Regions from separate parts of the Lysinibacillus sp. NPDC096382 genome, predicted to be linked through region 2. Evidence: predicted binding sites of a transcription regulator. Region 2 holds the regulator's gene; the other holds the start of a gene.

Region 1 (16,680 bases), on a different contig from region 2:
AACATATTGTTCCTTTAAATACTCATTAAGCTGCCTTGCTAGTCTTTCAGAGTTAGCTGGCGTATTAGCTTCTATTCGAACTCCTAGCATGAGCCCTCGTCCTGTAACGACAAGGCGAACTCCGCTATTCTCTAAAAACTCTCCGTTAAGTGCCTCCAATCTGCTCCTAAATTGCTCTCCCCGTTCTAAAGCATTTTGAGGTAAGTTCTCTTGGATTAGGATCTCTAACACTTTCACACCAGCCGCACACGCAACCGGATGTGCAGAAAATGTACTGGTTTGCTTGTAAGCAGGTACTTGTTGCATAATTGATGATGGGGCAGCAACTAACGAAATTGGTAAACCACCTCCTAGTGCTTTTCCCATAATAATAATATCTGGTGTTATATTGTCATGCTGGAACCCAAATAAACGACCTGTTCTGCCCATGCCAGTATAGATCTCGTCTAAAATTAACAACATATCATTCTCATCCGTCAGCTGTCTTAGAGCTTTAAGAAAGTTTGGTGGCGCGGCAGTCATACCAGAAGATCCTTGCACCGGTTCAACTATAATCCCAGCAACCTGATCGATAGGAAAATCTGGATGTATAATAAAGCGCTTTATCCATTCAAGATATTCCTCTACGGAAGGGACCTTAAATCCGTGCACACGTAACGCATCATCATCCGGGAAGGGGAGACGAATAGTATCAGCAGCATGACTAGAGACACCTGCACGTAATTTCGGATTTGCCGTCACAGTAAGTGATCCTCCCGTTTTCCCATGAAAACCACCTTGAAAACTAAGTATAGCCGGTCGCTTCTTGGCCATCCGTGCTACTTTCAAGGCACCCTCTACGGCTTCAGATCCTGTAACAGTAAAGAGGAATTGTGGCTGTTCAAACGGGACTAAGTTACTAAGTTTCTCCAGAAGGTTAGCACGGGAGCGAGTAGGAAATTGCCAACCTGTGTGGGAAATAGATTGGAGTTGCTGAATTATAGCAGTGAGAACTTCAGGATGATTGTGGCCAACATTGTGTACGCCAGAACCTGCAGTCAAATCCAAATGTTCATCTCCGGTTTCGTTCCAGACGCGAAATCCTGAACTACTTTCCCAATCCAGTTTTGTTTCTTTACAAATAATATCCGCCATTGATGGGGATTCTAGCTTCGTCACAACATCTATAATCGTTTGTTTATTCATCGAGCGGCTGCTCCTTCCCAATTTAATTCTCGCACCAGTTCTGTTACACGCTTTATCAAGGCTTCTGATATTTTTGCACCTTTCTCGGCATTAGCAAGAGAAGGATTGCCAAACACGCCTGATGCCTCAGGGCTTGGGTTAATCAAACGTGGGTTATATGCCCTATGATCAAGATGGATATCGTTTGAAGCGAGACCTCCTGAAATTTGTGTACCTTCCTTAATTCGCTCCATTCTCACATGTTGAGGAAACCAATGGAGAAACAGTGATGTCAATCCTTCTCCAGCGTGCATTTCATATTTTGACTCACAAACCGAACGTAGAATATCAAGAACCAATTCCGCCCATTCAAAAACCACGACTTCCATACCGTAGTCTGTAACCAGTTGCTGTGCAGCCGTGAGTAGTAAAGGCTGATTTTCATCATGTCCATTAATAATTAGGAGACGCGGACAGATTTTTGCTGCATTAGCTCCGATTTCCACGATAAGCTTAGTGTATGTTTCAGCTGAAATGTTGAGTGTCCCTGCCCAGTTTTGGAACATAAAATTCACTCCAACTGGAGTAAAAGGGAGCTGTAAAACGCTAAAGCGGCGTACGACCTCCTGCGCAATTCGCTCCGCCACAAGATAGTCAGCACCAAGAGGAAGATGTGGCCCATGCTGCTCGACACTGCCAGTCGCAAGTACCAAGAAATCAAGTTGACTCGATTTTAAATCTACCCAAGGTATATCTGTCAAGACTCCGTTTCCGGCTAAAGTATAACTCATATCTCTTCTCTCCTTTTTAAATTACAGATTAAACTGGAGTACGTCCCCCGTCTAAAGTAATAACTTTCCCTGTTATATATGTGTTCCGCTCCGAAGCCAAAAATTGTATCATTTCTGATATTTCATCAGCCTTAGCAAGTCGTCCGAGAGGGACTGTACTCGCATAACGCTCCATTTCAGACTTTACATCGCCCCAGTTTGGGTTTTCGATTTTCCCCGGAGCCACCGAGTTGATCAATATGCCATCAGAAGCAAACTCGATTGCTAGTGATTTTGTCAATCCGATAATCGCAGACTTCGCTGTACAGTAATGTACCCCTGCAGTTTGCGAACCAACTAGGCCAGCCGTTGATGAAATCGTAACGATCCGCCCACTTTTAACGTCTTTCATCTGAGGTAAGAAAGATGCGATGCTGTAAAAGACAGCGTTTAAATTAATATCCATTACTAAACGCCACTCATCACCCTGTACTTCTAATGTGCTCGGTCGTTTACCGTTCCGTTTAGGAGAAAAGCCGTTAGCAGTCACCAAAGTTGCTGCAGGTCCAATTACTCGGTATAAACTATCGGCTTCCTGTTTCATTTGCTCTTCGTTAAGAGCATCTACCACCCTTGGGTGACACTCAATGCCGAGGGCTTGTAATGATGCAGTTGCAGACTTTAACGCTTGTTCGTCACGATCAAACAAGCTAACAGCATATCCATCTTCACCGAAACGTTTAGCTACACTTTGTCCGATAAAGCCAGCCCCCCCTATAATTACTGCGAGTTTTTTCATTCTTATACCCCCACTTCCTCTAGAGAATGAGGACCCCATAACTTCAATTCGCTATCTGCTACGGCATGCCCTATGCGATTAAATTCATCTAAAAAACCCGGAAACGAAACACGTACCACATCCCAGTTATGTATAATCGTTTCCTGAGCGCAACAACTCGCTATAATCATGGCTACCATAGCTATCCGATGGTCATTTGGTACTGTTACAGTTCCAGGACTACTAAACGGTCCCGGAGGAATTATCAGTCCTCCGTCAATAGACCGAGCATTAATTCCAAATTGTCGCAATAACTCAATGGTAGTAAACGCACGGTCAGTATCTTTATCAGCTAGTTCGTGAGCATCTAAAATTACTGTTTCACCTTCAGCGGTTGCTGCTACAGCTGCGATGATTGGTATTTCATCAATCATACTCTGGACAAATGCATCACCAGCAATCGTCACACCTTTAAGTTTACGGCCTGAGCGGATAACCACTTTCCCTATCGGCTCACCACATACCGTACCTTGCTCTAGAACATCTATATCAGCCCCCATACGTCGAATTACATCTAAGAATCCTGTACGTGTTGGATTTAAGTTCACATCTTTAACCGTTAATGATAGGCCTGGATTTCTTTGCATGGCGACCAATCCAACTAGAAACGCAGCAGAAGATACATCTCCAGGAACTGACAAATCAAGCGCCAGTATTTTGTTCGGAGGAGTAAGTTCAAGATAATCACCAGTATCAACTAAATTAAATCCAAAATAGTTAAACAGCCGTTCAGTATGATCCCGAGCTTTTGTCTTCCTATAAATACGAGTTGGGTTATCAGCCAGCAGAGCTGCAAAAAGTAGCGCCGAGACTGCTTGAGCACTTGAGACTCGAATTCGGTGATGCCTGCCCTTTAATAAAGTTCCAGTTACATCTACAGGAAGATAACCAGTTTCTCCTTCCCATTCAATCTTGGCTCCCATATCTCTTAAAGATTCAACAATCCAGCTCATTGGACGACGACGCAAAACTTGGTTGCCATCAACTCGGAAACACCCACGCTGACCACATAAGAGCGCAAGCATGATGCGAGATGAAGTAGCGGAATTTCCCAAGTTAACAGATTTGTTTCCTGTATGATATCCATACTTCCCTACACCAGATATGAGGACATCCTCTTCAACAGTTTTAATCTGTACGCCAATCTGCTTAAGTGATTTCAAATTGTTTATCGTATCCTCAGACCAGAGTAGTCCTGAGATGCGACTGGTTCCCTCCGCTAGACTTGTCAAAAAGGTAGCTCTTTGACTGATAGACTTGTCTCCAGGAGGCCTCCAAATTATATTTTCATGAGGCATAAGCCTCGGATATATTGTCACTTTATTCAAGAAAAAACCCCCATTTTAAAATAGCCGATTCATTAGGTCAGGAGATGCGGTTTGACATAGTAGCAATTATCTCATCATCCTCCCTTTCCGCGTCATCATCTGGAAACAAGACCGCAGAATCCGGAACACGTCCTGGATATTCCTTTGCAAAGCTAGAGCTACGGAATCTTTTACGTTGCAAACCTAAGCTCTCTTCTGGTTCAAATTTTTCAGGCACTGCTACTAAGGTACCAGAATTTACGCCGAGTTCGAGTAATCTCTGACCAATGTCTGTTCGGGTTACTACCATTGAGAAACGACTTGGGATATCACCGTGTTGACTTGAAGCATAAATGTTAGGATCCCCATCTGAAATAGAAATGTCTGCAATACCAGACCACCAATCACGACAAGATAGACACCTGAATGTTTTGAATTTTTTGAACTCCTTTACCAATTCAAAAAATGGAAGTCCTTTGGATTTATCGTCCTTTGTATAAACTGTAAAGGCTCCTGGATACTGGCCATCGCGATATCTCACATTTGCTACCTCTTCGAGCGGGATATTAAGTTTATTCTCTATAAGATGCTCTGTTCCCGACAACTTAGTACTAGATGCACACCCAATTTCAATTGTAAACACTATTTTCTTGGCTAGATCTGCAGTTTTTGGATGTCGTTGAATCTTTCGGATAGCCTGGATCTCACATGCCAACCCAACTATGCCAATTCGTTCGTACTTTGTTTCTTTTAACAAGTGCAAGTTTGGAGCCACACAATATGTTGATTGCGCGCAATTAATAATTGTCTGTTCATCATCAGTCAAGATTGCCTGAGGAATCCAAGGATGTTCTTTATCACGATCAATAACTAGAACTGCATCAACTAATCCTGATCGTAGTGCAGACACTAATAAACCAGTTGCAGCACCACCAGCAGAAGCTCGATCACGTATGCTTGAATCTACAGCGGAAACTAAATTAGATTTTTGCATAATACCAGTCCAACGCTCCTCAGGAATCCGTGTGCGGCCGAAGAGAAACATCTCGGATGCCGGTACGTCCGTCTCCTTCCCAGGACATATCTCACTGCATAGGTTACATGAAACACAAACATTCGATATCATTTCAGAATCCAAAGTCGCTTCAGGTAAAAAAGCGTCGTTTAAACTGATGATGTTAGCCGGACATACTGCCACACAAGCACCACAACTAGTACATAAATCTTGATCCAAAATTTCTTCTTGAAGTTGCAAGTACGACATCTATATTAAACCCCTTTCACTAATTTTTTCAGTCGTTATGTTGACTTCTAACGCCCGTTCTACATATTCGATTGTCCGTTTCATTTGATTGATATGATTCTCATCATGACCTGCCAGAACACCTATTAGAACACGCAGTTGTTCATTTCCTCGATAATCTAAATATCCGACACGATTCCACTCTTCTTCATGTAAGGTATCTAGTAAAGATAACAGGTTCATACGTTCTCTTTTAAAACGTGCGAAACAAGTCCACACATCATCAAGCCTAAACCAACGCTCCCAGTCATCTGAGTCGTATCCAACCAAATTGGGGCAATCCTCTGTTAAAATACAACGTACGCGTACTGAATTACAGACCTCGTTATCAGCTAAATGGCCTATAATTTGGTGTACAGACCACTTGTTTGGAGCAGGACACATATTAAGCCCTTCTTGAGGGCATCTTTTCAACAATTCTTCTAATTTTTCAATAGTAGAAAACAGTGATTGTTTAAGGTCAAAACCAGGCTTGGTAGCAATTTCGTATGCTCTTATTTGCCCTGATGTAGCTTCTTTAAATGCAACAACCTGTTCTGCCCAAATACGATCCTCTTCTGTCAATAATTTACCAGAAAAAATTTTTTCTAATATACTATTAAATCTGAATTTTCCCAAAACAAACCACCTCTTTTTTCTTTTTGAAAGTAAGAAACCTTACACACTAGTAAAATTAACAATACTTGAAATATACGAAGAGATATTACTAAAGAGAAAAATCAAAATATTAAAATTTCATACCCACTTTACAATATATTTCCAGAAAATTCAATACTGTAATTAGAAAAAATTACTAGTAATAGTATTAAATGTGACATAATGGTTAAAATTCCCATCATATTCAGTTCAAAAGTCCACATATCAAATGTGAGCTTTTCAGTGTATAAATAACAAACTAAATGTATTGGAACCTTCTACAATGCTTTACTCTAGATTGTCATCTGTTATAGCTTTTAATACTTGAATAGTGCCTTGTGCTAATGCTGACCACGCCGGTACATATATCAACACCCATTTTTTTGTAAACTGATAACTCTCTTACAAGCTTAGTATCGAGTTTACATAACATTATTATTTATTCATTTATTTTGTTAGAACTATTCATTTAGTTACTTTTTACTTCTCTTTCCTCATAACAAGAATGCGAATCTTTAAATTGTAAAATCATGTATAAAAGCTTTATTAAATAGAAAGAGGTATTTTATGTTCTCTATAACATCCAAATCCCACCTATTTGGACAGATGATCGACTTAACTGGTTAGAAAAAACGACAGATAAAACCTGCATCACAATTCATGGATTACAGTTCAATCTGGCATTGCTAAAGGTCGTTTTTTAGGTGAAAATATAAATACAATGTACGGCTTCGTTGGAAACCTTACTTCCTCTAAAAGTATTGCGAGAAAAACTTTACCATGCAAAACTACACGGCATTTTCGACAAAGCTTCAGCGATTATTTTAGGTAACATGAACAATATGATGGTTTGGGAACTGGAAGAAAGCCTTATAATGTATTGAACAGCTAGATGGATGTACTATGCCTATCATCACTGATGTTGATTGCTACCACACTTAACCCTACATGCCATGCCCATCGGCTTAAGTGTACGTTTCAAACAACTAGCAATGAGGAAAACTGATTTTCATAATGTTCGTATAACCTATATACTTCACGTATAATGAAGGCAAATAGCCAAAGGACTCTAGTATGAGCCTGAATGTACTCATATGAACTACAAGTTAACGAACCACTACTGAAGCAACTGCCTATCATGATGTTATTCAGCTAGCACACTCAGAGGATAATGACGATATCGCAATATTTTTTAAAAATATCAGCCTTATTCGTATAAATGACACAATGCTGACAACTGATAAGGAACCTTTCGTCATTACCTCAGCCCTAAAAATTTAAATAAGAATTACTTTACAGGTGTCCTGCGTGGGCGCTTTTCATTTTGGGTAAGGAGGGTTTTTATGAATGATATACATAGATCAACAACAGATGAAGAATTGACAGAAGAAGAATTAATAGAACTTGTCCTCGCTGAACAGCAAAAGGCGTTGGCACAAGAACAAGAAGAACTACTACAAGGTAAAAAGCCTAAAAAACGAAAACCAATTGTCAAATGGATTGTCTGGAGTATGGCATTTGTATTAATTTTGAATACCTTTGCTCTTATCTTTCAAATTTACTCCCCTCCAGCTCTTGAATTTTTGAAGGTGTCTGCACGGCTATCAGCGCAAGAAGATATAAAAACCTATAAAAAAGCTGTAGTAGAGATCTCTACAGGTTCTAGTAAAGGCACTGGTTTTTCAATTTCTTCAGATGGACTTATCGTAACCAATGCACACGTTGTAGAAGATGCTCAATCATTATTCGTCATTTTTCCTGAAGAAGGGTTAATGGCTGCCAAGGTACTACAAAGTTTCCCTGACGTAGATTTAGCATTATTGCAGGTAGCTGGTGATCACTTACCTTCCCTCTCGCTTGCAGAAAATCCTAACTATAGCAAACATGAGCATGTCTATTTCATTGGTAATCCATTAGCCTTTACGGGCATTGCAAATGAAGGAACTTTACTGGAGTCAACTTTCGTTGATGATTGGCAGGAGCCTATTATGATGATGAAAGCCCCTGTTTATCGAGGAAATAGTGGCAGTCCTGTTATAAATGCTACTGGTGAGGTGATTGGGATCGTCTTTGCAACGGCGAAAAAAGATCCATATGGTCGTGTTGGCTTGTTTATTCCTGTTGAAGTGCTACAACGCATACTAAGTAATTAATCCGAAAAGTTGCTTGTTCTCATACTAAAGAGACAAGCAATTTATTTTGTTTACATAATATAATTATTAAATCGTACAGAAATTGAGAAACTTAATTTTTGATCTGTATGAATCGTAGTATCTAGACTCTTTCAAATACCAAGTCACTAGTAATCATATTTTGTAACTCTCAAATGTTCGAAGCATATAAAAAAAAGGCATCCTATATCAATAGGATGCCTTTTTTTAACGGAAGTAATTTTAATTACTGAGAATTAAAGTTTAGTTACGTTAGCAGCTTGTGGTCCGCGGTTGCCATCTACAACTTCGAATTCCACTTTTTGACCTTCGTCAAGAGTTTTGAAACCTTCGCCTTGGATAGCTGAGAAGTGTACGAATACGTCGTTTTCACCTTCAACTTCGATGAATCCAAAACCTTTTTCTGAGTTAAACCATTTTACTGTACCTTGTTTCATTTAAGAAAACCTCCAAAAAATAAAAGTGAACAATATGTAATTTCTTCAACGATTGTAAAAAATTCACATATTACAAAGAGTACCGAACTAACGCGATCACTTTTTGTAATATGTGAATTCATGTTTCCGGTGAAGCAATTAAATTGTTAACCTAAGTATAACCGCCATTCATAATTTTGTCAAATAAAGAAAAATGTTTTTTTATTAATTTCTAAATTTTATTTCTATTTTCCAGATTTTAAAGCGATAATGCCGTGATATATTTGTACATCATCATCACAGGCTTCGCAAAAAACACTTTCATCTTCTGACCAGAATGCCCAATATCCCTCTTCTTTCGTAGCCTCATTGTCATATGTTAAACGGAAGTGCTGCAGTTTCGTTTGCAATGCTGACTCAAATTGCTCCTCCGATTCAAATGTATCATTTGATTGAATAAAAGCCTCCCAGCCTTCAAACTTCCACCAAGGCTCATAATCAGCTTTCATGTAAATGATTGTATACATATTTGCCACATTCCCTGCTGTAATAAGATATTTTCATTTTAGCAAACACATTTGAAATGTCTATTAAAACACTCTGTCATATGCTATTATTACCTTATTATTCATAATTTTTGGAGGTATTTTTTTTATGTTTTCAAGTATTCGACCTAAGGCCGAACTCGATGAATTATTAAAGCGTGGTACAAATTTAAATGCTACAGGTCGTTTTAATAAAACACTAGCATTTAACCATTTCAATGCTCAAGATGAAGAGAATTTAAAAACTCTCTACAATAAATTAAAAGATATCACGCCTTCAATGAATGCTATTTTTAATAACTATTTAAGAGAAATCTCTCTTTCCTCTCAGCTAACGATTAGTGAAGAAAATATTAATCGATACTTAAATCAATTTTTCTTAGCTACTCGTGATGATGACTATGTAGATGAAACCGTTAAATTTTTTAATTTATTTAGAAAGAATCAATATGAGCCAGGTAAGTTAATCGTCGTCTTCAATCAATTTGCATTTTATATTACTACATACATTTTACATAATTTCGGTTTAAAACCTAATAGAGCATTTGAATATATGAAATCTTTCCAATCAGCTGTTAATGTTGACCAAGAATTACTCATCGAAGTATTAACAGAACGTACTATTGAAAATGTAGTTGCTGAAATTTCTTCTTTAATGGATGTCAACGCAAAAATCATGTACATGAAAGATTTAGTATTTAGCCTAGATAAACAAAACGAAGAAATCCAGTCCTCTACCGCGGCAACTGAAGAAATTGCCGCTTCTATTAACGAGGTTGCTCGAATGTCTTCTCGTATTTCTGAAAAAACAACTGAATCTGTTGATCATGCTGTACAAGGAAAAAATGCAATTGAGCATGCCCTTTCTGAAATCTTTAAAACAGAAGAGACATTTACAACAATTGTTGAATCCTTTTCAGAATTACAAAAGCGGGTAAATGATATTGAGCATGTTGTAACGTTAATAAACCAAATTGCCGATCAAACGAATTTACTTGCTTTGAATGCTTCTATTGAGGCTGCACGAGCAGGCGAACATGGTAAAGGCTTCGCCGTAGTTGCGCAGGAAGTTCGAAAGCTTGCTGAGGGAACGGTATCAGCGCTAAGTGAAGTAACTGCAAATGTACATCATTTAAAAAGCTATTCAAACGATGTGTCAAACTCAATTACAGAAACGACTGAGATTATTAAAGATGCAACAGTAGAGGCTAAAGAATCGTTACCCTTATTAAATGCGATTGTTAGTGCCATTGAAGGTATTAATCTGGATGTCACGAATACAGCTGCGATATCACAGGAACAGGCTGCAGCTATTGATGAAGTATCAGCAAGAATGATTGAAATTTCTAACCTTCAAGATGACATTCGCGAATATAGTCATAATACATCTAGTGATATTCATTCATTAGGGAAAGAAATTAATCGTTTCCGCAATGATATTATTGAGAATAATAATGTTCAGCTATCGTCTATAGCACTTTTACAATTATCAAAGGCCGATCATATTTTATGGAAATGGCGAATTTATAATATGTTCCTTGGTCTTGAAAATGTCGAGCCAAGTGATGTTTCTTCGCGTACAGATTGCCGTCTCGGTAAATGGTATACATCCGCTCGCACTGTCGAACGTTTCGGACACTTACAGGAATTCCGAGAATTAGACGCATATCATTTACGTGTTCATGAATCGGCGAAGTTAGCAGCGGAAGCTTATAAGATTGGGAATATTCAACAAGCTGAAGTTCATTTAAAAGAAGTAGATCAAGCTTCTAAGCATGTTCTCTATTTTATCAATAATTTAATCGTATATTTAGAAAAAGAACGTGTTATGCACTAAGCACCAAGGGGATTCACCCCTTTTAACTAGTAGGAGGTGTTAGCTTGAACAAGCGAGCGCTTATTAAATTTTTCGGTGATGTTTACGGGACTGGCTATCGTTTTTTCATTAAACAGAAAGCGATTGAACTAGGATTAAAAGGATACTGTAAACTAAATAATCAAGATCAAATTGAGGTTGAAGTAGAAGGATCAAAAAAAGCGATAGATGAATTCTTAGTATTCGTTCAAAAGGGTGTTAGCCCTCAAGCAGATTCCAATTCATTTACTTTAGAGCTTTTTGATGATTTAAAAGGTTATACACGCATGGAGTCAGACATTGTTTAGTCTGGCTCTTTTGTTTTTAAAGTGTAGGAATACCAAGGTTTATCAAGCTTTTCGGCTCTTTACATTATTGAATGAATACGGTTTTGAATACGGTTTATAAAAAAAGACGTTGCCGGGGGCAAGTTTATAGGATTGGGGTATACTCCCCAGTCCTTTTATTTTACCTAACACAAAAAACACCTGCCGTAGCAAGTGCTCATTTTTATTACTTTTCCTTATTCGCATCTTGTTGAGATTCCATTTCTTTACGTTTTTGTTCTTCTTCTAAAAGTTCTTTATAGATACGTGGTGCTGATGTTTTCATAAAGAAAGCATGCATACGTTGTTGAGTTTCAATAGATGGTATGGTTTTCAATATATCCCTCCTTTCTCTCTATTCTTTGTCTCCATCTACCTATGAAGTGTGGATGTTATCTCCCACATATTGAATGACCTCATCCCACAACTTTTTTATGGATTTTGTGCCATCTCCCCAAGCCTGTAAAAGTTCCAATGCCTTTTCTGGATTCGACTTAGATAGTTCAGAGAGTTTCACAGGTAAATAAGCATTCTGACGTACTCGTTCGGGATCAATCGGAAAAAAATTCGTTGTCATAAAATCACTCCCTTATAATATATATTTCTAAAATTCCACAAATATACTACTTGTCCACATTGTAATTTGAATAATTAATGTTTTATACCCTTCAAACACTTTGAGCTTCTGATTCACCAATTACAGTATTATACAATTCTTGTGCGTGAATGTTAAGGATATCGACTTCTTCTGACATATCTTTGTATAACGGAAAGAATGCCATATCAATTAAACGTAATGTATCTTGAATTTCTAAAATAGCTGCATGTGCCATTCCAATATCTTTATGCCAACCTTTGTGAGTGATTTCATCAATTTTATCCATTAAATGAGAGGTCGCCTGTTGTACAACTCTTAATTGAATTATTTGTGCAGATAAACTATAAATATTGTTGTTACTTTCTAACACTACTTTTTCTAATACATTTTGTGTTTGTTGCATGTGAATTCCCCTTTTCCTATTTTATTTTCCAACTCAATCAAAGTGAGTTGCTCTTTTTTAATACTGATTTGGTTAGAACGTATAACGTGTCTAATGCCTTTTTGTTGTTAATCTTTAACACCATTTCAACTATGCGCAGATGATCCTTCGCATTATCACATTTATTGCCTTCTATCAAAGCCTGTAATTTATTGTTATCCATATAATCACCTCATATTTTTATTAGTGGAAATATGCTCACTGTACTACTATCTATTAGAGACAGCATTTAACAACAGTTGTTTATTGTGGTCAGACATGACACGCCATTCTTTAGCTGTCACCTTCATGCATCCTCACTCCCTTTCAAAGATACGTTTCCAAACATTTTATACAAGTACTGGCGCATGTAAGCCACTCCCACATCGGTTAATAACTTGTGGTACTTCATAATGCGCGCTAAACGGCGCAAGAAGCTAAATTACGAAAGGCAGCACTACCGCATACAAATATTGAATACCTAAAACTTAATTCTGAATCACCTTTTTCTTTTGAGATGAAAGCCCTGCGAGGATATGTACCAATTTTAATTGAGATTATTGTCTACAATACAGATAACTAATATTGGTTGTCTGTTTTTTTTATATGTACTTTTCCCTCCAAATTTCCTAGAGTGGGAATATAGAGGGAGGTTATTTATTTATGGCAAGTTTTATTGCATTTTTTGGAGTATTAAGTTTTATATCATTGATTGTTTTTGCGGTTTTAACTTACAAAAAGTTTAAACAGAATGATAAGGCTCAGGGAATGAAATTCTTAAAGTTCACTGGAATATCTTTATTATTAGTTGTGGTTTTGATGTCTGTAGATAATTTACTTGAAAAACCGACTGATTCAGCTAAAGTTGATATAGAAAAAACAACAGTTACAGTTGATAAGGACGAACAAGCTAAACAAGAAGCTGAGTTAAAGGCTAAAGAAGCGAAAGCACTAGAAGATGAAAAGGCGAAGTTAGCAAAAGAACAAGAAGAAGTTAATGAAGAAGAGCCTACTACCACTGAAACATCGAAACGCATTATTGATACATCTGTTTTTGAATACGCGGACGCTGTTGATGTGACAGATGCCATTGACTTGAACGATCATGTTACACTGATTATCAGTATGAACGAAGCTATTAGTCCTGGCTTAGCTACACAGCACGTTGTGAACTAAACATATGATTTCGTACAACAAGTAGATGTAAAGGGTGCCAAAACTATCGGAATAAACGTTAAACAGGGCGCTAATAAAATTGCACAATTCACTGTTTATACTGATAAATTCGTGTCCAATGACGATGAACCTATGTCTGACGCTGTAATTACGGCTTCCGAGATTGAATTTATGACGGATGATGTAAAGAATTTCGGCAAAACAATCGGTTCTTGGTAAACACAAAATAGTCACTCAAATGAGTGGCTTTTTTTATTAAAAATAACAAATTTTTATTATGGTAAATAAGTCTCATATTGGTTAAAGTTGTCTTTAGAGGTTATTTAAAGAAATTACCTTTAAAAACTTTAAAGGAGGATACATAAATGAGTAAGCTATTTAAAAATGGTTTTATTTATCTAGCATTAATACTAATAGTACTAATTAGCTATAACGTTGAAAATGCACATGCTGAAGATGGTTATTCAGAAAATCTAATCCCTAAAATGACATCTGATGTATCAGAGTTTGGTAAAGCTTCATCTTCAAGTCAATATTTTCCAAGTTGGCTAGCATTTGATGGACAACTAATTTATCCAAATGCTTGGGGAACATCCGCAAAAACAGGGTGGTTAGCCTATGAATTCACAACCCCAAAAGTAATTAGTAAATATGTAATGCATAATGAAGGAAGATGGCCTGAAATCTTTCCAAATTCATGGACCTTTGAAGCTTGGGACGGTTCAAATTGGATAATATTGGACTCTCAAACCGGCGTTACAGCAAACGATTGGGTAAAGAATCCGAAACAAAGTTTCAAATTTGAAAATACCAATTATTATACTAAGTACCGAATAAATGTTACTCTTACAAACAGTACAATTAATCAAGTCAACTTATCAATTTCCGAACTACAAATGATGGAGAAAACGTCAAGACCATCAGAGCCTGAATCAATTTCATTAGATAGAAATGTATTAGAGCTTTCAGAAAACCGCTATGATAAATTAACAGCTACAATCCTACCTGAGAATACAAATAAAAATATAATTTGGACAAGTAGTGATGAAAGCATCGCAACAGTTGATCAATTTGGTAATGTAAGAGCCATTAAAAAAGGCGTAATTACTATAACTGCTCAAGTCGAAAATACTAATTTAAAAACTGATTGTATAGTTACGGTTAAAAAACTAGGCGGTACAGAATCTAAATCAATCACATTAGATAGAAATGTATTAGAACTTCTAAAATCTAGTCAAGATAAGCTAGTAGCATTCGTTACTCCAAATTCTGCAAAAGTAATATGGTCTTCTAGTGATGAAAGTATTGCCACTGTAGATCAAGATGGTAATGTAACTGCAGTTCGTGAAGGTGAAGTAATAATTACAGCCAAAATTGAAGGCACTGAAATTACAGCCACTAGTACAGTAATTGTTAAGAAACCAAACAATGAATTTTCAAATGCTATTTTAAGTATTACATTAGTAAATGGTATAACAAAAGAGTATGATGTTACCAATAAAGTATTAAATGACTATTTGAAATGGTTTGATAGTGCTCAAGGCACATCCACATTTAAATTTTCTAAAACAATTTCACCTTACAAAAAGGTTACTGAATATATCGTACATGATAAAATCGCTTCATTTGAAGTAAGAGAATACTAAGACAAAAAACCAGGTACTCACATTCCATTGAGCTCCTGGTCTTTATTTTGGTGACTGATTAATAATTTTTCAACCTGTGTTTTCAACACCATATTAGCATAGGTAAACACTTGATCCTCGCCAGCGGTGGCAATAATTAAATCACTAAAGTATTCATCGACCTTTACCCACTTCACGATTCTAATTTTATCTTTGGCCAACAGCCTTTTAGAGTTGTAACATTCTTGTGAAATGTCGTCTAAAAGCTTATCAAGGATTGGCAAATACACTTTGCTCAATTTAAGATCTCAATCACTTTATTATGAAATAATTGACGCTGTTCAATATTCAACATATAATTCCACTCCTCACACAAGAACATTCGTTTGTATCATTTTAGAACAGATGTTTGTAATTTAGCAAGTGAAAATTACAGGAATAAATTTTAAGGAGCGTGATTTCGGTTACTATTGCCTAATTTTATATATACAATTCATGCTAAATTTCCTAAAATGGTAATTAGAAGATAAGATTAGTGAGGAGAATATAATTGAGTAATTGCCCTAATTGTTTAGCCATAAATCCATTTAAGAAAGTACATAGAGATGGGGCTGAGATTGAAATATGTGAGTATTGTAATACTATTAAGGAAGAAGAGCGCGAGGAATATACAGAAAACCAAGTCCAAAATAAAGAGGATGCAGATCCAATTTTTACTGTTGCAATCGGATATTTTGCGGGGGTATTGTTTTTTGTTATTTTGATTATTGCTATTAATAATTGAATCTTGACCAAGATGGCAATTCAGCTATCTTGGTCTTTAATATTATTCACTACTATTTTTGTTACTTGTGCTAATTTAGCTGTTTTAATTTTATTTGCCCCAGCTTGTACAGCATCCATTCCTGTAAATGTTCCTGTTTTAACGCGCCATTTAGCTTCATCTGGCTCGATATATGCCACCCAACCAAAACGATGTTTTAATACATCTAAGACATTTTCAGCAGCTTGTTTTGTAGCGTAAGTACCTGTTAAGACACGATATCTATTAGTATCTGTGGAAGGCTTCTGTTGTGTTGTATTACCACTAGCGTTCTTAATCATCGTGATAAATTGTGACCAACTTACTTTTCCAGCACGCATTTGACTAGGACAGTTCTTACCACTAAAATGATTGTGCTGAACTACATTACTAATTGGAATACCTTCATCTTTCATGATTTTAGCTACTAATTCCGCAGCGTTCAGCATTGCTTTTTGATAGTTACCATCACTATTAACGCAAACCTCTACCTGTATCCCTTGGTTATTGCCTGTTGTGCTTCCTGCAGCCCAACATCTCCAAGCATGTTCAAAAGATTGTACGGCTTCTTTGTCGTCCACAGTATAGTGCCATGATGCATTACGGCTATTACCGTTATATTGTAATCTAGCGTGCGCGTCTGCATCGGCTCCTGTTCGAGTATTATCTGTTTCATGGACTACAATGTATTTTTTAGCATTTCCTTTGCCATAAGAGACCTCGTTTG
Region 2 (16,680 bases):
GTAATTACTCGTAATTATCGAAAGCAATTTAAAAAGCGTTTGGGGGTTTAAGTTAGGTGCATTTTTTTAAAAATGTAGCGTTTGGTGTAAGTATGGGCTGTACAGTTTTTGTTTTTATTAATCTTTTCGGTTCTTGGATTTTTGGAGATATTTTTTTCGAAGCTATAACGGCTGACTTCATACAACAATCCCTTGGTTCAATTATGGTGGGACTCGCTTGTGTATTACCATCGTACATTTATCAAGTAGAACGTTTAACATTTTTACTACAAACAGCTATCCATTTTGCAATTTCTTTAGGTACTTTTATTGTTGTTGCGCTATTTTTAAATTGGCTTCCCACATCGTCTATAGGAATAACTTTGTTAATGCTATTCTTTAGTGTTTTGCTATTTACTTTAATTTGGGTGTTATTTTATCTATATAACAAATCAGAAGTGAAAAAAATGAATAAAAAGATTGATGAGCTGATAAATAAATAGAAAATAAAACTAATGTGAAATATCAAAGCTTGGAGGAATATAAATTGTTTATCAAAACGAACAGACTTTTAATAAGAGAATTTGAGATTCAAGATTGGCAAGCTGTCTATGAATATACTTCGAATCCAAATGTAATGAAGTATATTCCCGAAGGAGTTTTTAATGAAGAAGAAGCTAAAAAGTTCGTATTAGAAAATAGCGGTGGACAAGCAAAATACTTCCCCGTTATTTTAATAAGCGAAAATATTGTCATTGGTCATATTGTTTTCCATCAATATTTTGGTGACCATACGTATGAAATTGGCTGGGTATTGAATCCGAACTATTACAATAATGGCTATGCCTCTGAAGCAGCAAAAGCTGTACTGAATTACGGATTTAAAGAAAAGCAACTTCATAGAATTATTGCTACATGCCAACCAGAAAATATCCCATCTTATCGAGTGATGGAGAAAATCGGCATGAGACGCGAAGGTTATTTTAAAAAATGCATACCAAATGGAGATGAGTGGTGGGATGAATATTACTATGCTGTCTTAAAAGAAGAGTGGGCATAAGATCCTTTTAGGGATTATCGATTTCTAGAGGAGAAATTTATATAAAAAAGACCGCTGTATTATTGTATCCCCAATTTAGTGAATTGAGTGTAGCATTATCTATATTAATGCAAGGAAATGAACCCGGCATACTGTTGGATTAAACAGCGAAAAAATTAAAGGGGAATCTGGGTTATCTTGTATAGCAGATACACAAATAAGTGATATTAATCTTGACGAAGTTGATAGCTTGATATTACCAGGGTGTTTTATTAATACATGAGCAATATTATTTGATTTTATTAGTCATGTAAATGCCGAAGGAGCTATCATTGCAAGTATTTCTAGCACGCCATCTCTTTTAGCAAAAGCTGGAGTATTAAAGAACAAAAAATATACTGTAGGATTATCTCTAGAAGGTATGGATAAGTTGGGCTTCTTTGATCTTAGTCATCTCTCTGAAGACTTAGTTGTACAAGACGGCAACATCATAACTGCAAGAAGTAAAGGTTTTATACAATTTGGCATTACTGTGGGTAAAGCCCTGCATCTCTCTTTTGATGAAAATTGGTACAGGGCATAAATAAAAATATCGCTAATTGATGATATAAAAATTTTTTATAGTGAATTTATAAGGAAGAGAGGTAGCAATCGCTACTTCTCTTATTTTTTTGCTATTCATTCTATTCGTCGATCGGGTCTACCCGTCAGTTTGGAACTTAGAACCTTTAAAAATTAAAAAATCAGCGGGACGATAAAACTCCCACTGATTAATACGTTACTTTATTTTGCCCGTTACCCTCTTGATGTTCCCGATATCTCCTATGGACTGTAGCTTTGCTTACTTCAAAGCCTAAACCTCTAAGCGTCATGGCGATTTCCTCAAAGGTGAAGCCTCGATTACGTAGGTTGACAATTTCGTCTATAGGAACATCCTTACGTTCTTGACCATTTGGATTTCCACGGTTAGATAAATTGTTTTCAGGGCGATAGCCATTTTCAACGGCACGACGCATGCCACGACGTATTTTAGCATTATGGATTCTGCGCTGGTACTCCTCTACGATTGCTAAAATTTCTAAGAGCATCGTATCCATTTCATTTAATTGTATAGGTCCCTCGTCTCGCATAGAAAAAACATCAGTTTCAGTTTTCTGCAATAAATGCAATACTGCCATTCGAGCATTTCCACGCCCTAAACGTGTTTCATCCTGTACAAATAATGCTTCTATTTCTTTTTCTTTAATGAAATCAAGCATTTCTAGTAAACCTTCACGTTCCACATCATAACCACTATGCTTGTCCATAAAAACACGCTTGACTTCGTAGCCCTGTTCTTTGGCATAGCGCATCAACTCCTCTTGCTGACGCTCTAATGAAGAACTTTGTGTCTCTTTTTCTGTACTCACACGGCAATAGACAACAGCCGATTGTTGATTCATTATCATTTTTCGTTTCTCGCAATTTCAATTGAATTTATAGGGGATTGGCCACCCACTACTGGAATCACTAGGGATTTACCTGCAATAATTTGTACGTTCGATAATTCATTTTCTGTTTTCACAAGCTTAATCCATTCATCCGTTTTCATTTTACCACGGTATTGATCGGCTAACGACCATAAGCTATCACCATGTGTGATTTCAATTTCTGTGTATGTTACATCGCCTGGGTCTGTTATAAAAAGGTATGCCGCCAAAAGCAGACAAGCTCCTAATAAAGTTGTAATATGTGGATTTTTCTTTAACCAGTTCATGTTTAAAACCCCTTTCCTAGAATGTTTGTTCGGAATATATGTTCTCATATTAATACGAACAAACGTTTTTGTCAAACACTTTTCGAACCTATGTTTGCTTAAGTGTTCGCATTCTGTTATACTATTAATTAGTAGAATGATTAAAAAAAGAGGTGAGCAAATATGAAAAAAGTTTCGAAAAGACAAGAGGCCATATTAGAGTTCATTAAAGAAGAAGTACGAGCAAAGGGGTATCCACCATCTGTACGTGAGATTGGTGAGGCAGTTGGACTTGCCTCAAGCTCAACAGTTCATGGGCATTTAGCTCGTTTAGAACAAAAAGGCTTGATTCGACGCGATCCAACTAAACCACGTGCAATTGAAATTTTAGAGCCAGAGGATTCTATTCAAAAGCAACATGTTATTCATGTCCCATTAGTTGGGAAGGTTACTGCAGGTTCTCCGATAACCGCTGTTGAAAATATCGATGAATATTTCCCACTTCCAGATATTTATGGTACAAGTGAAGATCAATTATTTATGCTTGAAATTATGGGTGAATCAATGATTGAAGCTGGCATTTTAGATGGAGATTTAGTGATTGTTAAACAAAAAGCAACAGCTGATAATGGTGATATTGTCGTAGCAATGACTGAAGAGAATGAAGCAACTGTAAAGCGTTTCTTTAAGGAAAAAAGTCATTTTCGTTTACAGCCTGAAAACTCAACAATGGAGCCAATTATTGTAGATCAAGTTTCTATTTTAGGGCATGTTGTAGGTCTATATCGTCGTGTACATTAAAAGTATCTCAATATTAAAGTATAAAAAGAGGTTATTATGTTCACAAATGGGCATATACCTCTTTTTCTTATCTTTTGAGTGTTATGTTAAACGCTAAAAAAGAACCCACTTGAAAATGGATTCCTTACACCTAGCAATATATTCATGTTCATCACCAAGGTTATCTAGAACCTTGGATAAATAATTAATGCTTATAAAGTTTATGCCTCTACCTTAAATTTCAAACTTGCCTTTACAAATGCAGCAAATAGTTTCTTTGATACTGCATCTCCTACAATAGCTAGCTCTTCAGGATGCCATTGTACTGCTAGACAAAATGGTAAATCATCATGCACTACCGCTTCAACGATACCATCACTTGATTTTGCTACCACTTTCAGCTTTTCTGCTACTACGTTTATTGCCTGATGATGAAATGAATTCACAGCAATTTTTTCTTCCTCAATAATCGTTTTTAATAATGTTTCAGGTGATAGATTAACATAATGTGTTGTAACACCTCGTGCTGCCTGTTGCACATGCTTTATTAATTTTTTACTATGATACTCACTTTCAATATCCTGATAGACTGTGCCTCCAAACGCAACATTTAGTATTTGAAGCCCTCGACAGATTCCGAGAATTGGCATTTTCCGAATATAGGCTGCATTAATTAAAGCAAGCTCCACTGCATCTCGTTCAGGATGAATCTTCCCTAATTTTGGTGCAGGTTCTGCGTCAAAGAGGAATGGATGTACATCATAGCCACCTGATAATAATAATCCGTCCGTCAACGATAAAATTTGTGCTACATCCTCTTCAACGCCAATTGGAATTATCAGTGGAACTCCCCCTGCTTCCATTATACTTTTGCTATAAGCAGCATTTAATCTTGAGGACAAATCATCCTCCGCAAAAGCCGTTATTCCGATAATTGGTTTCATCTTATCCCCTCCATGATCTTTATCTTGCATTCACTGCCTGACTATTAATCATTGAAGGAATCCATCAATGATTACTTACCAAAACCCAAGATACCAATTCATCAACGCATCCCCATAGAAATAGATGATAATAGCTGCTAGAGCAATAGAAGGTCCGAATGGTATAGGCGTTTTCCTTCCCTGTCCACGTATCTTTAATACAACGATGCCAACAATCATGCCAATTACTGCCGCTACAAACAGCGTCAAAATTGTATGTATTGTCCCGAGTACGAGACCAAGTAAAAAGAATAATTTAATATCGCCACCACCCATTCCACCTCTTGATAGAACAGCTATACAATACAATATGCCAAAACCTACGACAGCACCAACTATACTGTCCCACCAAGGAGACAAAGGAGAGATCACGCGTCCAAAAACTAGCAATGGTAAAAAGAATAATAGCACCTTATCGGGAATAAGCATATACGCAAAATCCGATACAACAATAATGACTACTAATGAAATTAATAATAGCGCCACAAAAAATTCTGCACTAAAGCCTAATTTCCAATAAGCAAAAGCAAATAATAGGCCAGTAATAAGTTCCATCAGTGGATAAATCCAAGAAATTTTTTGCCCACAGCTACGGCATTTTCCACCTAAAAATAAATAAGACAAAACAGGGACCAAATCAAGCGCCGTCAACTGTCTCTTACAAGAAGTGCAATGCGAGGGTGGGCGCACAATGGACTCCTTCATAGGCACACGTAAGCCAACTACATTAAAAAATGAGCCAAGAACAAGCCCAAATAGTAAAACTGTAATTGTATAAGCGATTTCCATTTTTATGTCCTCCTATACTAATAGACGCCCATACACTTAAGTATGCGCGCCATCTAGATTATTGTTGTCCTTCATAATAGAACGTCGTTACTTGTATGGTTGCTTTTAAAGTTGTATCAGCGTCCTCCTGGAATTTCGCTTCTTCACCAGTTAATGTGAAATCAATCGCATCAATTTTCATCACACGATCAATTTTTTCAATCTCTTTTATAAACTCAACCATAGCTTTATTATCCAATGCGACAACTTCAATATCAAATGTTACGAGTTTTAATTCCTTCGGTAAGGAATCTTTATTAAGAGTAGCAGTTGGTATTTTATCTTTCACTTCAGATGTTTCATCATTCTTAGCAACAGCTTGTTCATCCGCTTCAGTTGCAGATTGCTGTGTATCAGCCTGTTCCTCAGAGTTTGTCGAGTTAGGATCTGTAATAGCTGACTCCATTACGAGCGAATCATAATTATTAAAGTCCATAGCTTCTACCCGTGTGCCCGTCACCACTTCAATCTCTTCAATATTTCGAATTACTTCATCAATAGCTCGAGTTTGAGGTACTTTTTTACGTAATATTAAGTTACTTGTACTATTCGATTTACCATTCTTTTCAATTAAAGCAATCTGCTCCTGAATTGTAGAAACTTCTTGTTGAAGGGCGATATTCGAGCTTTCTTTCGCATCCACTTCTTCTAATTTAGGTGTTACTATATAGTAATAAAGCGCAAATAAAATCGCTGCAATTAAAGCCGTTAAGATAAGAATCGTTGAATTTTTACTACTTGTCATGATTCTCTACCTCCAGCGAGAAATTTAAAATCAATTCCTAATGTAATAGTTGCCGAATAACGTGGTATTTCCTTAAACTTATTTTTAGCACTTTTTTCCTCTTGATTTCCAATAGCAACATCAAAATTAGAAATAGTATCAACCTGTATATCATTGAAATAGGGGCTTGCAGTTAGCTTTTCTAAATAAGATGATATAGCTGACATCGTTTCAAAATCAGCCGTAATTTCAACATTTTTCTCACCAAATACATAGTTCCTTAAATACGTTTGCTCTGGTAATAATACTTGCGTTTCATCCATTAAAGGTGTCACAGGGTAGGATACATTTTCCACAAATTGTACGGATTGCTCCAATGAGCCTTTGTTCGCATCTTGTTTACCATCTAACTCTATTTGAAGTTGTTCGCGTTGCGATGAAAGCTCCACTTCCTGCGCATTTAATTTTGTAAGATCACTTTTCGCTTGGAAAAACAAGAAAATCATGTATCCTACTATCAAACCAATAAGAATAATAAATACTACATATATTAAAGTAGGCGTTGAATGCTTCTTTTCCAAATTTGGCAAGAGGTTAATGTCTGGTACCATCAGTTAACCTCCTTTAATGCAAGTCCAATTAAGCTAGCAAATTGCTCTGAAAATTGAGGGAAAGATTTTTGAATGATTGAATCATTTAACATAATAATCGGTATCGAAAAATTATTTTCTAAAAACTCTTTAACGGTTGAAAGTAGTGGATTATCTCCTAAAATGATAATCTCATCTACACTTTTCTCACCTTTATGTAAGGAAAACTTAAAAAAATTCATAATACGATCGATTTCAAGCATTTGATCGGTAAGAATCATACGATACTCATCTTCGACTTCTGAATGATAAGAAAAACGATACTCTTCAATTTCTTCAGGCTTCCATTTCGATAAATCTGTATCAAATGATTGGTATCGTAAAAACTCCAATTGACCGAATGAAAAAATACTTATCGACAATTCATTGATTGACCAATCCGCTATTAAATAAGTTCGATCGTCCTTTATTAACTGCAAATGCTCTAACAGACGAATATTACACAATGCCCGAATATCTGCTGCTTGTGGATCTAATGTAGCATCGAGTAAAAGTCCAATCATTTTCGTCACTTCTTCTGAAGGTGCCGCAAATAACATGGCCTGTCCATCATTAGGATTCGGGTCATAGACATCGATAAGAGGATCTTGAAACGGAAGATGAATGGACTGACCAAGCTCCATCTCTACATAACCTTTTAATTCATTCCACTCTATATCATCAGGATGCTCAAAGCTCTTTAACAAAACGGAAATATCCGGTACAAAAATACGCGCATTTTGCTTTTTGCCAGCCCATTTTGCCACATCATTTTTCATGACATCAAACAATTCCATTTCATCCTGAATAACAGATCCTTCAACAATCCCTTGTGCTAATGGCATTTCATAGCCTTTCCATTGCGACGGATCAGCACCTTTTGCCACAATCGCACGCAATATATAATCTTTTATTTCAATCGACACATGCGATTTTTTCTTTTTTGTAAACATGTGAAAAGATGCCTCCTTTTTGATTTTTATAACAAAATTTAAATATATTAATCTTTCATTTGAACATCCAATTCATGAATTGGATGTTCTTTGAAAAATTAATATTTAATCTTTCTTTTTATCCTTATCCGTATTACCCATTGCTTTATTCAAATCTTTTTCACTTATTGAAGTACTAGCTCCAGGTTTAAATGCTCCAACTTCAAATTTCGATTTATTTTTAATATTTTTTAAATCATCAAAAGTTATAGTATATTTTTTGCCTGTTTTAGTATATTCTACTTTATCACCGTCTGTTAATTCACCGTCAAAAACGTCTTTAAGAACATCTGTTTTACAGGTAACAGTTTCTAGAGTTGAATCACCACATGCTCCATCTGCAATAGCAATTTTTGCACCCGCTAGGACACCGGCAGCATCTGAAAGGATTGCTTTGTCTTTAGAATTACTAATAACATTCCCAATCGCAGGAATAGCAATAGCCGCAATAATCGCTAGAATGACAATTACAGCTAATAGCTCGATTAACGTTAAACCTTTTTGATTTTTTAATAGTTTTTTGTTTAAGATTTTTTTGAACATCACTGTTCCTCCTTATAAATTGTTATGATTAGTCCGAAAACACAAGTACAACCATTGCTACAACAACTTTTCTCTCTACCACCCCCTTTAAAGTTAGTCACCTACATATTTTCGTATAATGCGAACATTGGTAGGAAAATCGCTGCGACAATCACTCCTACAACCGCTGCTAAAACTAGTATCATTAATGGTTCAATGAGTGATTTTAATGTATCAACGGACCGATCTACCTCATCCTCATAGAAATCGGCTATCTTCTCGAGCATATAATCAAGAGAACCTGTTTTTTCTCCGATAGATGTCATTTGAGTTACTAAAGGAGGAAATAGCCAACTTTTTTCTAATGGCTCTGATAATGTACCTCCTTTTTCTAGATTATCTCTTGCCTCCAGTACAACCTGTCCTACTACTGGATTCCCTGAAACCTTTTCGACAATTGTCAGTGCCTGTAAAATTGGCACTGAACTACTGAACAAAGAAGATAAGGTTCTAGTCATTCGAGCAATTACATTTTTTTGCATTAAAATACCAAATACAGGAATTCTTAATAATGCATAGTTCACATTGTAATGAAATTGCTTATTATTTTTATAGAAAAATCTAAATAGAAGAATCGATAATAAGAGAATGCCAATCGCAAAATACCAGTATGCTATTAACCAATCCGATATACTGACAACAACGACAGTTAAGATCGGCATTTCTATGTCCATTTCTTCAAAAGTAGCCATAAACGTTGGCACGATAAATACCATTAAAAACATCCCTACAGCGATTGTCAGTACTGATAAAATAGCCGGATATGCCAATGCCGATTGTACTTTTTTCTTAATTTTAAATTGTTTTTCAAGTGTCCCTGCTAAACGCTCTAAAGTCTCATCGATATTCCCCGTTGCCTCACCTGAGCGCATCATATTCACAAACATTACTGGAAAAACCTTTGGGTGTTTGGCCGCTGCGTCTGAAAACGCTGTCCCCCCGCGTATATCCTCTTCCACTTGTTCTAATGCTTTTTTCAAGGCTTTACTTTTCGTTTGGCCACTTAAAATATGTGTTGCCTCTACAATTGAAACGCCAGCACGGATTAGTGTTGCATATTGACGACAGTAAATAACGAAATCCTGATGCTTTACTTTACCGCCAATAGTTAAGTCTTTGTGCAAAATGCTTTTAGACTCTTCCAGCTCACGAGCATTAATGCCTTGTGCTCGTAATTTTTCTAGTGCTACTTTTTTGTTAGTCGCGTCAATAATTCCTTTTTTGTGTGCACCTGTTTTTGTGCGTCCACTATATCGAAAAACGGTCAATTATAATCCCCCGCATTCATATATGGCCTTGCTTCTTCCAAAGAAATTTTCCCCATTGCTATTAGCTGCTGCATAGAAGATTCCAAAGTATGCATACCTAAAGCTTTACTCGTCTGCATAACAGTAGGAATTTGGTGAACTTTTTCATTTCGAATTAAATTTGAAATAGATGGTGCTTGTACTAATATTTCAGTTGCAGCAATACGTCCCTTAGCGTCCTTACGTACAAATAAACGCTGTGAAACAATGCCCACTAAAACATTGGCTAGTTGTACACGAATTTGTCCTTGCTGATGTGGTGGAAAAACATCTATAATACGATCAATCGTAGTCGGAGCACTACTTGTATGTAATGTCGCCATCACTAAATGGCCCGTTTCTGCCGCTGTAATGGCTGTTGAAATCGTTTCGTAGTCCCGCATCTCGCCTACTAAAATAATGTCAGGGTCCTGACGAAGCGCAGCACGCAAACCATTGGCAAAGCTCTGCGTATCGACGCCTACCTCACGTTGATTAATAATTGATGTTTTGTGTGTATGTAAATATTCAATCGGGTCCTCAAGCGTGATAATATGCTTTGATTTTGTTTCATTAATATGATCAATCATTGCAGCAAGTGTTGTAGATTTTCCCGAACCGGTTGGCCCAGTTACTAAAATAAGTCCCTGTGGTTTTTCTGCTAATTGATACAATACCTGTGGCATATTTAACGATTCAATGGAAGGAATTTTCGCTTCAATTAAACGGGCTGCTATTGTCACTTCATTGCGTTGATGATACGCATTTACACGAAAACGACATTTCCCGGGCAATGAATAGTTAAAATCAGTTTCCCCTTTATCATGAAATTCTTGTAATTTATGTTCTGGTAAAATAGTTTTCACCATTGCTTGTAATTCTTCAGAAGTTAGTAGTTCACTCCCATAATGTTCTAGCTGCCCATGGATACGATAAACCGGCGGGATCCCTTTTGTTAAATGGAGGTCAGACGCTTTTTCTTCAAATGCGCGTGTTAATAGCTCATCAATATTTCTAAATGTTGTCATGAACATTCACCTCCTAATCTACATTTGCTACACGCAATACTTCTGAAGTAGTTGTTTGTCCTTCTACTACTTTTAACAACCCATCTACTAGTAATGTGTAATAGCCTTCTTGTTTCATATAATCGCGGATCACACTATCGCTACTTCGACTTAAAATCATGTCTTTAATATTGCGGTCGATTGGTAAAATTTCGTGAATAGCCATCCGTCCACGATACCCTGTTTGATTACACGAAGGGCAACCCCTTCCGCGTCTACCATGCGTGAAACCTTCAATGCCGTTATTACGCATTATTTCCAATTCATGGTTAGTAAAAGTATAGTCTTCTCCGCAATCTCGACAAATTCGTCGTACTAAACGCTGTGCCATAATTCCTACAAGTGAGGAGGATAATAAAAACGGCTCTACCCCCATATCTTGAAGTCGAGAAATTGATTCCACTGCACTATTTGTATGTAAAGTACTTAACACTAAATGCCCTGTTAACGAGGCACGTACTGCTATTTGCGCCGTCTCGAAGTCCCTAACTTCACCTATCATTACAATATCTGGGTCTTGGCGCAAAATTGAACGTAATCCAGTGGCAAAAGTTAAGCCTACTTCTTCTTTCACTTGAATTTGGTTTATCCCAGCGAGCTGATATTCAACCGGATCCTCAACTGTAATAATATTGACACCCTCTTCATTCAAGTTAGTTAAGGCAGCATATAATGTTGATGATTTCCCAGATCCCGTAGGGCCGGTAATGAGCAGAATCCCATTCGGATTGGCAATCATGTTTCGGAAAAGGGCCTCGTTTTGCTCTGTAAAACCCAGCTTGTCAATAGAATTGGCAACACTGCTTAAGTCTAAAATCCGCATTACCACTTTTTCTCCATAAACAGTTGGCAGTGTCGAAAGTCGAATATCTACTGGCCTAAAATTAACATTCGTTTTAATACGTCCATCTTGAGGAATTCGATTTTCCGTAATATTTAAATTTCCCATAATTTTAATACGTGCTAATACTATATTTTGCATATGTTTTGGTAAAGAGCGCTCTGTTCTCAAAACGCCATCCACTCGATAACGAACCCTTAGCTCCGTTTCCTGTGGGTCAAAGTGGATATCGCTCGCTCGTTGGGCAACTCCGTTAGCAATGATTTGATTAACTAGCCGAACAATCGGAGAATCCTCTCGTTCAATTTCTTCCTGTGCTTCAGCAACTGTCGCGCCAATGTCGAGCAATGCGGCTTCCATAGACTCTTGTAAATCATAGTATTTCGTTAGTGTACGATATAAGTCATCCTTAGCTGCAATACTTGTTTCGATTTGGCAGCCCGTCGCCATACGTACTTCCTCAATTGCAAAATAATCCATCGGGTCAGCCATCGCGATAAACAGTTTATTTTTTTCGCGACGGATTGGAATAATATTTGTCCGTTTAGCGAGTTCGGCTGGAACAAGTTGAAGTAAATCCGGGCTAATTGAATATTGATTCAAATGAATGTGTGGGATTCCTAGCTGAAACTCTAGTACTTCGATTAACTGTTGCTCGGTTAGAATATTTTCTTTTATAAGAAAATCGCCCAATTTCTCTTCTTTTGTTTTGTTTGTAAGAGCAAATTCTAATTGCACATTTGTAATAACACCAGATTCGACAAGTAAATCACCTAAGCGCTTTCGTCCAGTTTTTACGATCATTCGCGTTTGCTCCTCTCTTTACGGGCTTATTTGTATAAAATTCCCACCTTTATCGTAGTAGCCGTATACAATTTCAGGGTCATTCGGGTCTGTTGAAGTATTAGTATCTTTACTCGTTATTGCAGCATTATTGCCGAATTTTTTATTTTCAGATTGTGTATCCGGTAATCCATCTCCATCTAAATCCATTTGTAAGTCTGGATCATTGAGATTTACCTTATCCGTTCCACTACTATTTTCAGAAGCAACAGGTTGTCTTGAAGATTTCACAATAATTTTGTTAACTGGTGGATAATAGTCACGACTAACAAGTTCCTCTGTAGTGTTACCATTTTCTGAAATCGAGCGATACACTTCGACCCGTATGCCTTCTTGACCTTTTTGAATAACTTCTTCTCTACCTGCTGGTAAATCTTTCGAATAGCGAGTAATGACTCGAGGTTGTATAATCTTATCTTTACTAACACGAACTGAAACTTCTTTGTCTTTCTTTTGAGCTAGTAATTCCACTTTTAAAGAATCACCTTCTACTGTGAGTTTTAATTTATTTGGTTGATCCGAACGGTTTATAAATTGCAAATCTTTATCTAACGCTTGATTCACCTTCGCATCCAAACCTTGTTGTAAATAATTTGGCTTCTCTCCTTGGGAATGTCTTTCTGAAATCTCATATTCGGTTTGAAGAGCAACATGATAAAGCAAAGAGGCGACGAAATTAATCGCTTCACTATCTGATTCTTCATATTTTTCTTCTATCATTGTAAAAAAAGAAAACGGTTCATTCGGTAAAACAATAGCATCATTTAATGTATTCGCTAATTTATCAACACCCATTGCATTTGCAGGGATTTCCTCAATCGATAGAGCTAAACGCTCCGCTTCTATTAAATTAGTATCTGCAACTGTTGCAGGGACTTCGCGACTTTTTAAATTGGAAGCTTCGGTGATAATCGTATGTAAAGTCCTTTCAACTTCCCATACACCAGTAGCCTCAAGCTGCTTCTTCACTTGCTCGTCAACTACCACATGTAAGGGTATATGTACTACTTGTCTTTGCTTCCAGAAAGCAAGCCAAGACTTGTCAGTTAAACTATGATATTCAGCTAACGTACTCTCTACATCAAATACAAACAATTTAGGGTCGAGTGAAATCGTAACATTAGCCCCTTCTACATCGATAGGAGCCTCTTGCCAAGTATTTATGGCCTCTCGTAAAGCATTTTCAATAGCATCATCTTCTAAATCCTTAACTGATATTCCACCGATTGTAGATTCATCGCCTTTAGCTAATGCTCTATCAATCATTAAGTTCGGTATCCAGACTGTTAATAAAATGATTAGAACAACTACTATTGAGCCTAGCTTCAAATGTAATTTCATAGCCTTACCGCCTTTGCAAATATATCCAAAAATAAAATGTCTAATTACTCATATCTATCCATTACTTTTTATTCATATTTTTACCATACAGCATACTAGATATTATTTAATGAGTCTTTTTAACTAAAAAAAGTTAAAATTTTATGAACTGAAATTTTTTCATGTGTAATTAAAATCATCAATAACACATTGTCAATAAGGTAAACACCCTATATAATGAGGTTATATATACCTATGTATTTCCGAATCAAACTTATTAAATCAACTTTTCTAGATAGAAAAAACTATTAGATCGGAGGTATTTATGTTGATCAAATCACAGAGAGGATTTTCTTTAATTGAAGTAGTTGCATCACTTGTATTAATATCCATTATTCTCTTATCCTTTGCCCAAATATTTATATTTACGAATAAAACAGCCATAGTAAATACCGAAAAATTAGTCACTGTAAATTTAGCCGATGCTGTATTAGCTAAATTAAAATCTGATCCACTTACCAAAATAGCTACACAAGACTTAAATGATTATTTTAAAGATACCGGTGAACCAGATGCCAAAAAGGAACCTCACAAGATAGTTTTAAATGGAAAAACATATGCAATTACATATACCCCTTATCAAAATTCTAATAAATATGTGAATTCAGATTTCACAGAAAAGGATTTAAATCTAATAAAAGTAGTTGTAACAGTAACTTCTCAAAATGGAAAAACAAAAGGCTCGTCGGAAGGATATGTGTCAATTGAATAAATATATTAAAAATCAAAACGGTTTGACACTAATTGAATTACTCGCAACGATTGTTATTCTAGCAATCGTCTCCACCCTTATCTTTTCAATCCTTGTGAAAACTTTAGAAACGAATCAAAATATTCAACAAGAAACTATGCTTAGAGATGAGGCAGATCTAATCATAAGTAAATTTATTAAAACCCTCTATACAACAAACCAAAGTCATATTGTTAGGAATATCAGTAATCAATATATTGAAGTAACCAATGATCTGTCTAAATGTAAAAAAAACGATGATGGTAAATGGATTATTACTAGCGAATGCGAAAAGACTCTTGAGCCTATAGGATTTAAAACTGAAAATAGCACTACATATATCCATTTTAAAAAGGAGAAATATAAAGTTCAAAACAGCAACATTAAAATTTCCGAAGATTCCGAAATAGAAGGAAACCCTATAGTCGAATCCATTTACACAATCAATTTAAAGCTTGCGATTATAAAACAACGTTCAGGTAATGACCAAACAAAAACTATGGAATTTAAAAATCAGATTGAACCTATTGTAAGCTCAAAATAGTTTAAATAAAGGAGATTGTACTATGAAAATTTTCCGGCAAAATGAAAATGGCTATTCATTGTTAATAACATTTGCAGTCATCATCATTTTCACTATACTCGGTTTGAGTCTTATCACTTTAACGTCAAGCGGCATTACAAAAAACAACACCCGAGAGGAACTAGTACAAGCACAAGATTTATCAGATAAAGGAATCGACTATGCCGTTAAAGACATTCAAGCTATTCTAAATAAAGAGATTAAAGATAAACCTATGGGAAAGACTGCATTTGAAACTTTCCTCGATAACACCTTGAATGCTTCAAAGCTAAGTTGCTCGCAAGGCATTAACATCCCTGCTGAGAAAACTAATCAAACAAACGTCTGCATCGAGAAAGTAGAACTAATTTCAAATGAAGAGAAGGATCGTTATAAACGCCTAGTAACATTTAAAAGTACTGGAAAAGTAAATAGTAAAGAGCATATTACATATTCACAAATCATCATCGGCACAGATGCAATTCCAGATCAATTACGCTATGCTGTTTCAACGAATGACGAGGGGAATCTTTATTTACATGGTGGTGTTGAAATTCAGGGAGATATTAAAACAGATGGTCATTTAATTATCTCTGAAAAAGCCCATTGGCTAAAAAATAATATGGCACAATGGCCAGATAGCGTTTTTCCTAGAATAATTCCAGACTCTAAAAGTGTTACCCCCAAAATTATTATGAGGGAATCAGAAAAAAATATATATTATGTAAATAATACTGTTGATTACTCCTCACATATATCTGGCAATACAAACTATTTAAACGGTTCAAAATATACAAAATTCACTCCCTCAAATCCTACTACAAAAAGTGAATTACAGAATCGTTTGTTTTTAACAAAAAATGTATCCCTAGTCACAAAAAGCTTACCGGGAGATAATCTTGAAATAACAGAGAAAGTTATACCTTTGTATACAAATAAAAATTATAATAAAAATTATCCTTCTGGATTAAGTGTCTCGTACATAAATCACGAAACATCTAAATTTAATAGAGACAATATCATTTTCATACATGGAGAAAAAGAAGACTGTAATATTTGGGGTTTATTTGGATGCAAGAAAACCCTCGATAGAGGAAATTTTAATATTAATGGAAGTGGAAAAACTTTAAATTTGTCGGGCACCTATTTTATTAATGGAGATTTCATTGTAAACAATACTAATTTACGGAGCGACGCCATGCTATATGTAAATGGCAACGTTGATATTAAAGATAGTACTTTAAATGGAATAAATTCAAATAGCACCCTCTTTATTTTCGCTACAGGAGATATTTCAATTAGTAATATTTCTGTTGATAGTGCTACGCCTAGTATGATTAAAGGCTTTTTCTATTCAAAACAAAACATGATTATGTATGGAGTTGGCTCGAATATAAACTTGTACGGAGGCATTTCTGCAAAACGAACGATTCTAACTGCAGTACGTGGTAATAGTAATAACTATACTTATGAAAGTTCTAAAAACCAAAAAGAAACCGTTATTACAAATGGTATTGAAGTACCTAAAAGAAAGTCCAGATTAAAAATAACCTATGACGAAAATTTAATATCTCAATATACATCCTTTAAACGTGATGAAGAAGAAGAATTTATTACAGAATTGAACGAACCCGAAACAATTAATCGTTATTAAAATAAGGGTTGTTTAGAAAGACTGATTTCACACAGTCATTGTAAAC

Evidence for each region. The regulator LexA, encoded in region 2, represses DNA repair genes until DNA is damaged. The targets are predictions, from matches to a motif close to CGAACATATGTTCG.
Region 1: ACIQZA_RS05490 (YhjD family protein) is a predicted target of LexA. The motif match lies at 15,527-15,540, and genes of this name have one in related genera.

Annotation. Positions count from the first base shown of each region.
Region 1 is NZ_JBIWFC010000002.1:341,456-358,135, forward strand. It holds gene ACIQZA_RS05405 (aspartate aminotransferase family protein) at 1-1,206, opposite strand, end outside; gene ACIQZA_RS05410 (creatininase family protein) at 1,182-1,955, opposite strand; gene ACIQZA_RS05415 (SDR family NAD(P)-dependent oxidoreductase) at 1,984-2,733, opposite strand; gene aroA (3-phosphoshikimate 1-carboxyvinyltransferase) at 2,736-4,070, opposite strand; gene ACIQZA_RS05425 (Coenzyme F420 hydrogenase/dehydrogenase, beta subunit C-terminal domain) at 4,138-5,124, opposite strand; partial or broken gene ACIQZA_RS05430 (4Fe-4S binding protein) at 5,164-5,343, opposite strand; gene ACIQZA_RS05435 (DinB family protein) at 5,344-6,000, opposite strand; gene ACIQZA_RS05440 (S1C family serine protease) at 7,362-8,171, shown strand; gene ACIQZA_RS05445 (cold-shock protein) at 8,426-8,626, opposite strand; gene ACIQZA_RS05450 (DUF1033 family protein) at 8,851-9,132, opposite strand; gene ACIQZA_RS05455 (globin-coupled sensor protein) at 9,260-10,987, shown strand; gene ACIQZA_RS05460 (acylphosphatase) at 11,032-11,313, shown strand; gene ACIQZA_RS05465 (hypothetical protein) at 11,519-11,668, opposite strand; gene ACIQZA_RS05470 (hypothetical protein) at 11,708-11,908, opposite strand; gene ACIQZA_RS05475 (hypothetical protein) at 12,000-12,332, opposite strand; gene ACIQZA_RS05480 (hypothetical protein) at 13,014-13,526, shown strand; gene ACIQZA_RS05485 (Ig-like domain-containing protein) at 13,892-15,172, shown strand; gene ACIQZA_RS05490 (YhjD family protein) at 15,190-15,441, opposite strand; gene ACIQZA_RS05495 (hypothetical protein) at 15,702-15,935, shown strand; gene ACIQZA_RS05500 (peptidoglycan recognition protein family protein) at 15,956-16,680, opposite strand, start outside.
Region 2 is NZ_JBIWFC010000001.1:457,241-473,920, reverse strand. It holds gene ACIQZA_RS02220 (LytTR family DNA-binding domain-containing protein) at 1-51, shown strand, start outside; gene ACIQZA_RS02215 (DUF3021 domain-containing protein) at 57-482, shown strand; gene ACIQZA_RS02210 (GNAT family N-acetyltransferase) at 527-1,039, shown strand; partial or broken gene ACIQZA_RS02205 (DJ-1/PfpI family protein) at 1,194-1,601, shown strand; gene ACIQZA_RS02200 (YneB family resolvase-like protein) at 1,789-2,466, opposite strand; gene yneA (cell division suppressor protein YneA) at 2,463-2,774, opposite strand; gene lexA (transcriptional repressor LexA) at 2,937-3,554, shown strand; gene ACIQZA_RS02185 (gamma-glutamyl-gamma-aminobutyrate hydrolase family protein) at 3,755-4,477, opposite strand; gene ACIQZA_RS02180 (prepilin peptidase) at 4,553-5,305, opposite strand; gene ACIQZA_RS02175 (potassium transporter) at 5,364-6,089, opposite strand; gene ACIQZA_RS02170 (PilN domain-containing protein) at 6,086-6,679, opposite strand; gene pilM (type IV pilus biogenesis protein PilM) at 6,679-7,650, opposite strand; gene ACIQZA_RS02160 (prepilin-type N-terminal cleavage/methylation domain-containing protein) at 7,756-8,232, opposite strand; gene ACIQZA_RS02155 (type II secretion system F family protein) at 8,334-9,539, opposite strand; gene ACIQZA_RS02150 (type IV pilus twitching motility protein PilT) at 9,536-10,585, opposite strand; gene ACIQZA_RS02145 (GspE/PulE family protein) at 10,599-12,269, opposite strand; gene ACIQZA_RS02140 (VanW family protein) at 12,288-13,649, opposite strand; gene ACIQZA_RS02135 (type IV pilus modification PilV family protein) at 13,954-14,400, shown strand; gene ACIQZA_RS02130 (PulJ/GspJ family protein) at 14,393-14,962, shown strand; gene ACIQZA_RS02125 (hypothetical protein) at 14,985-16,634, shown strand.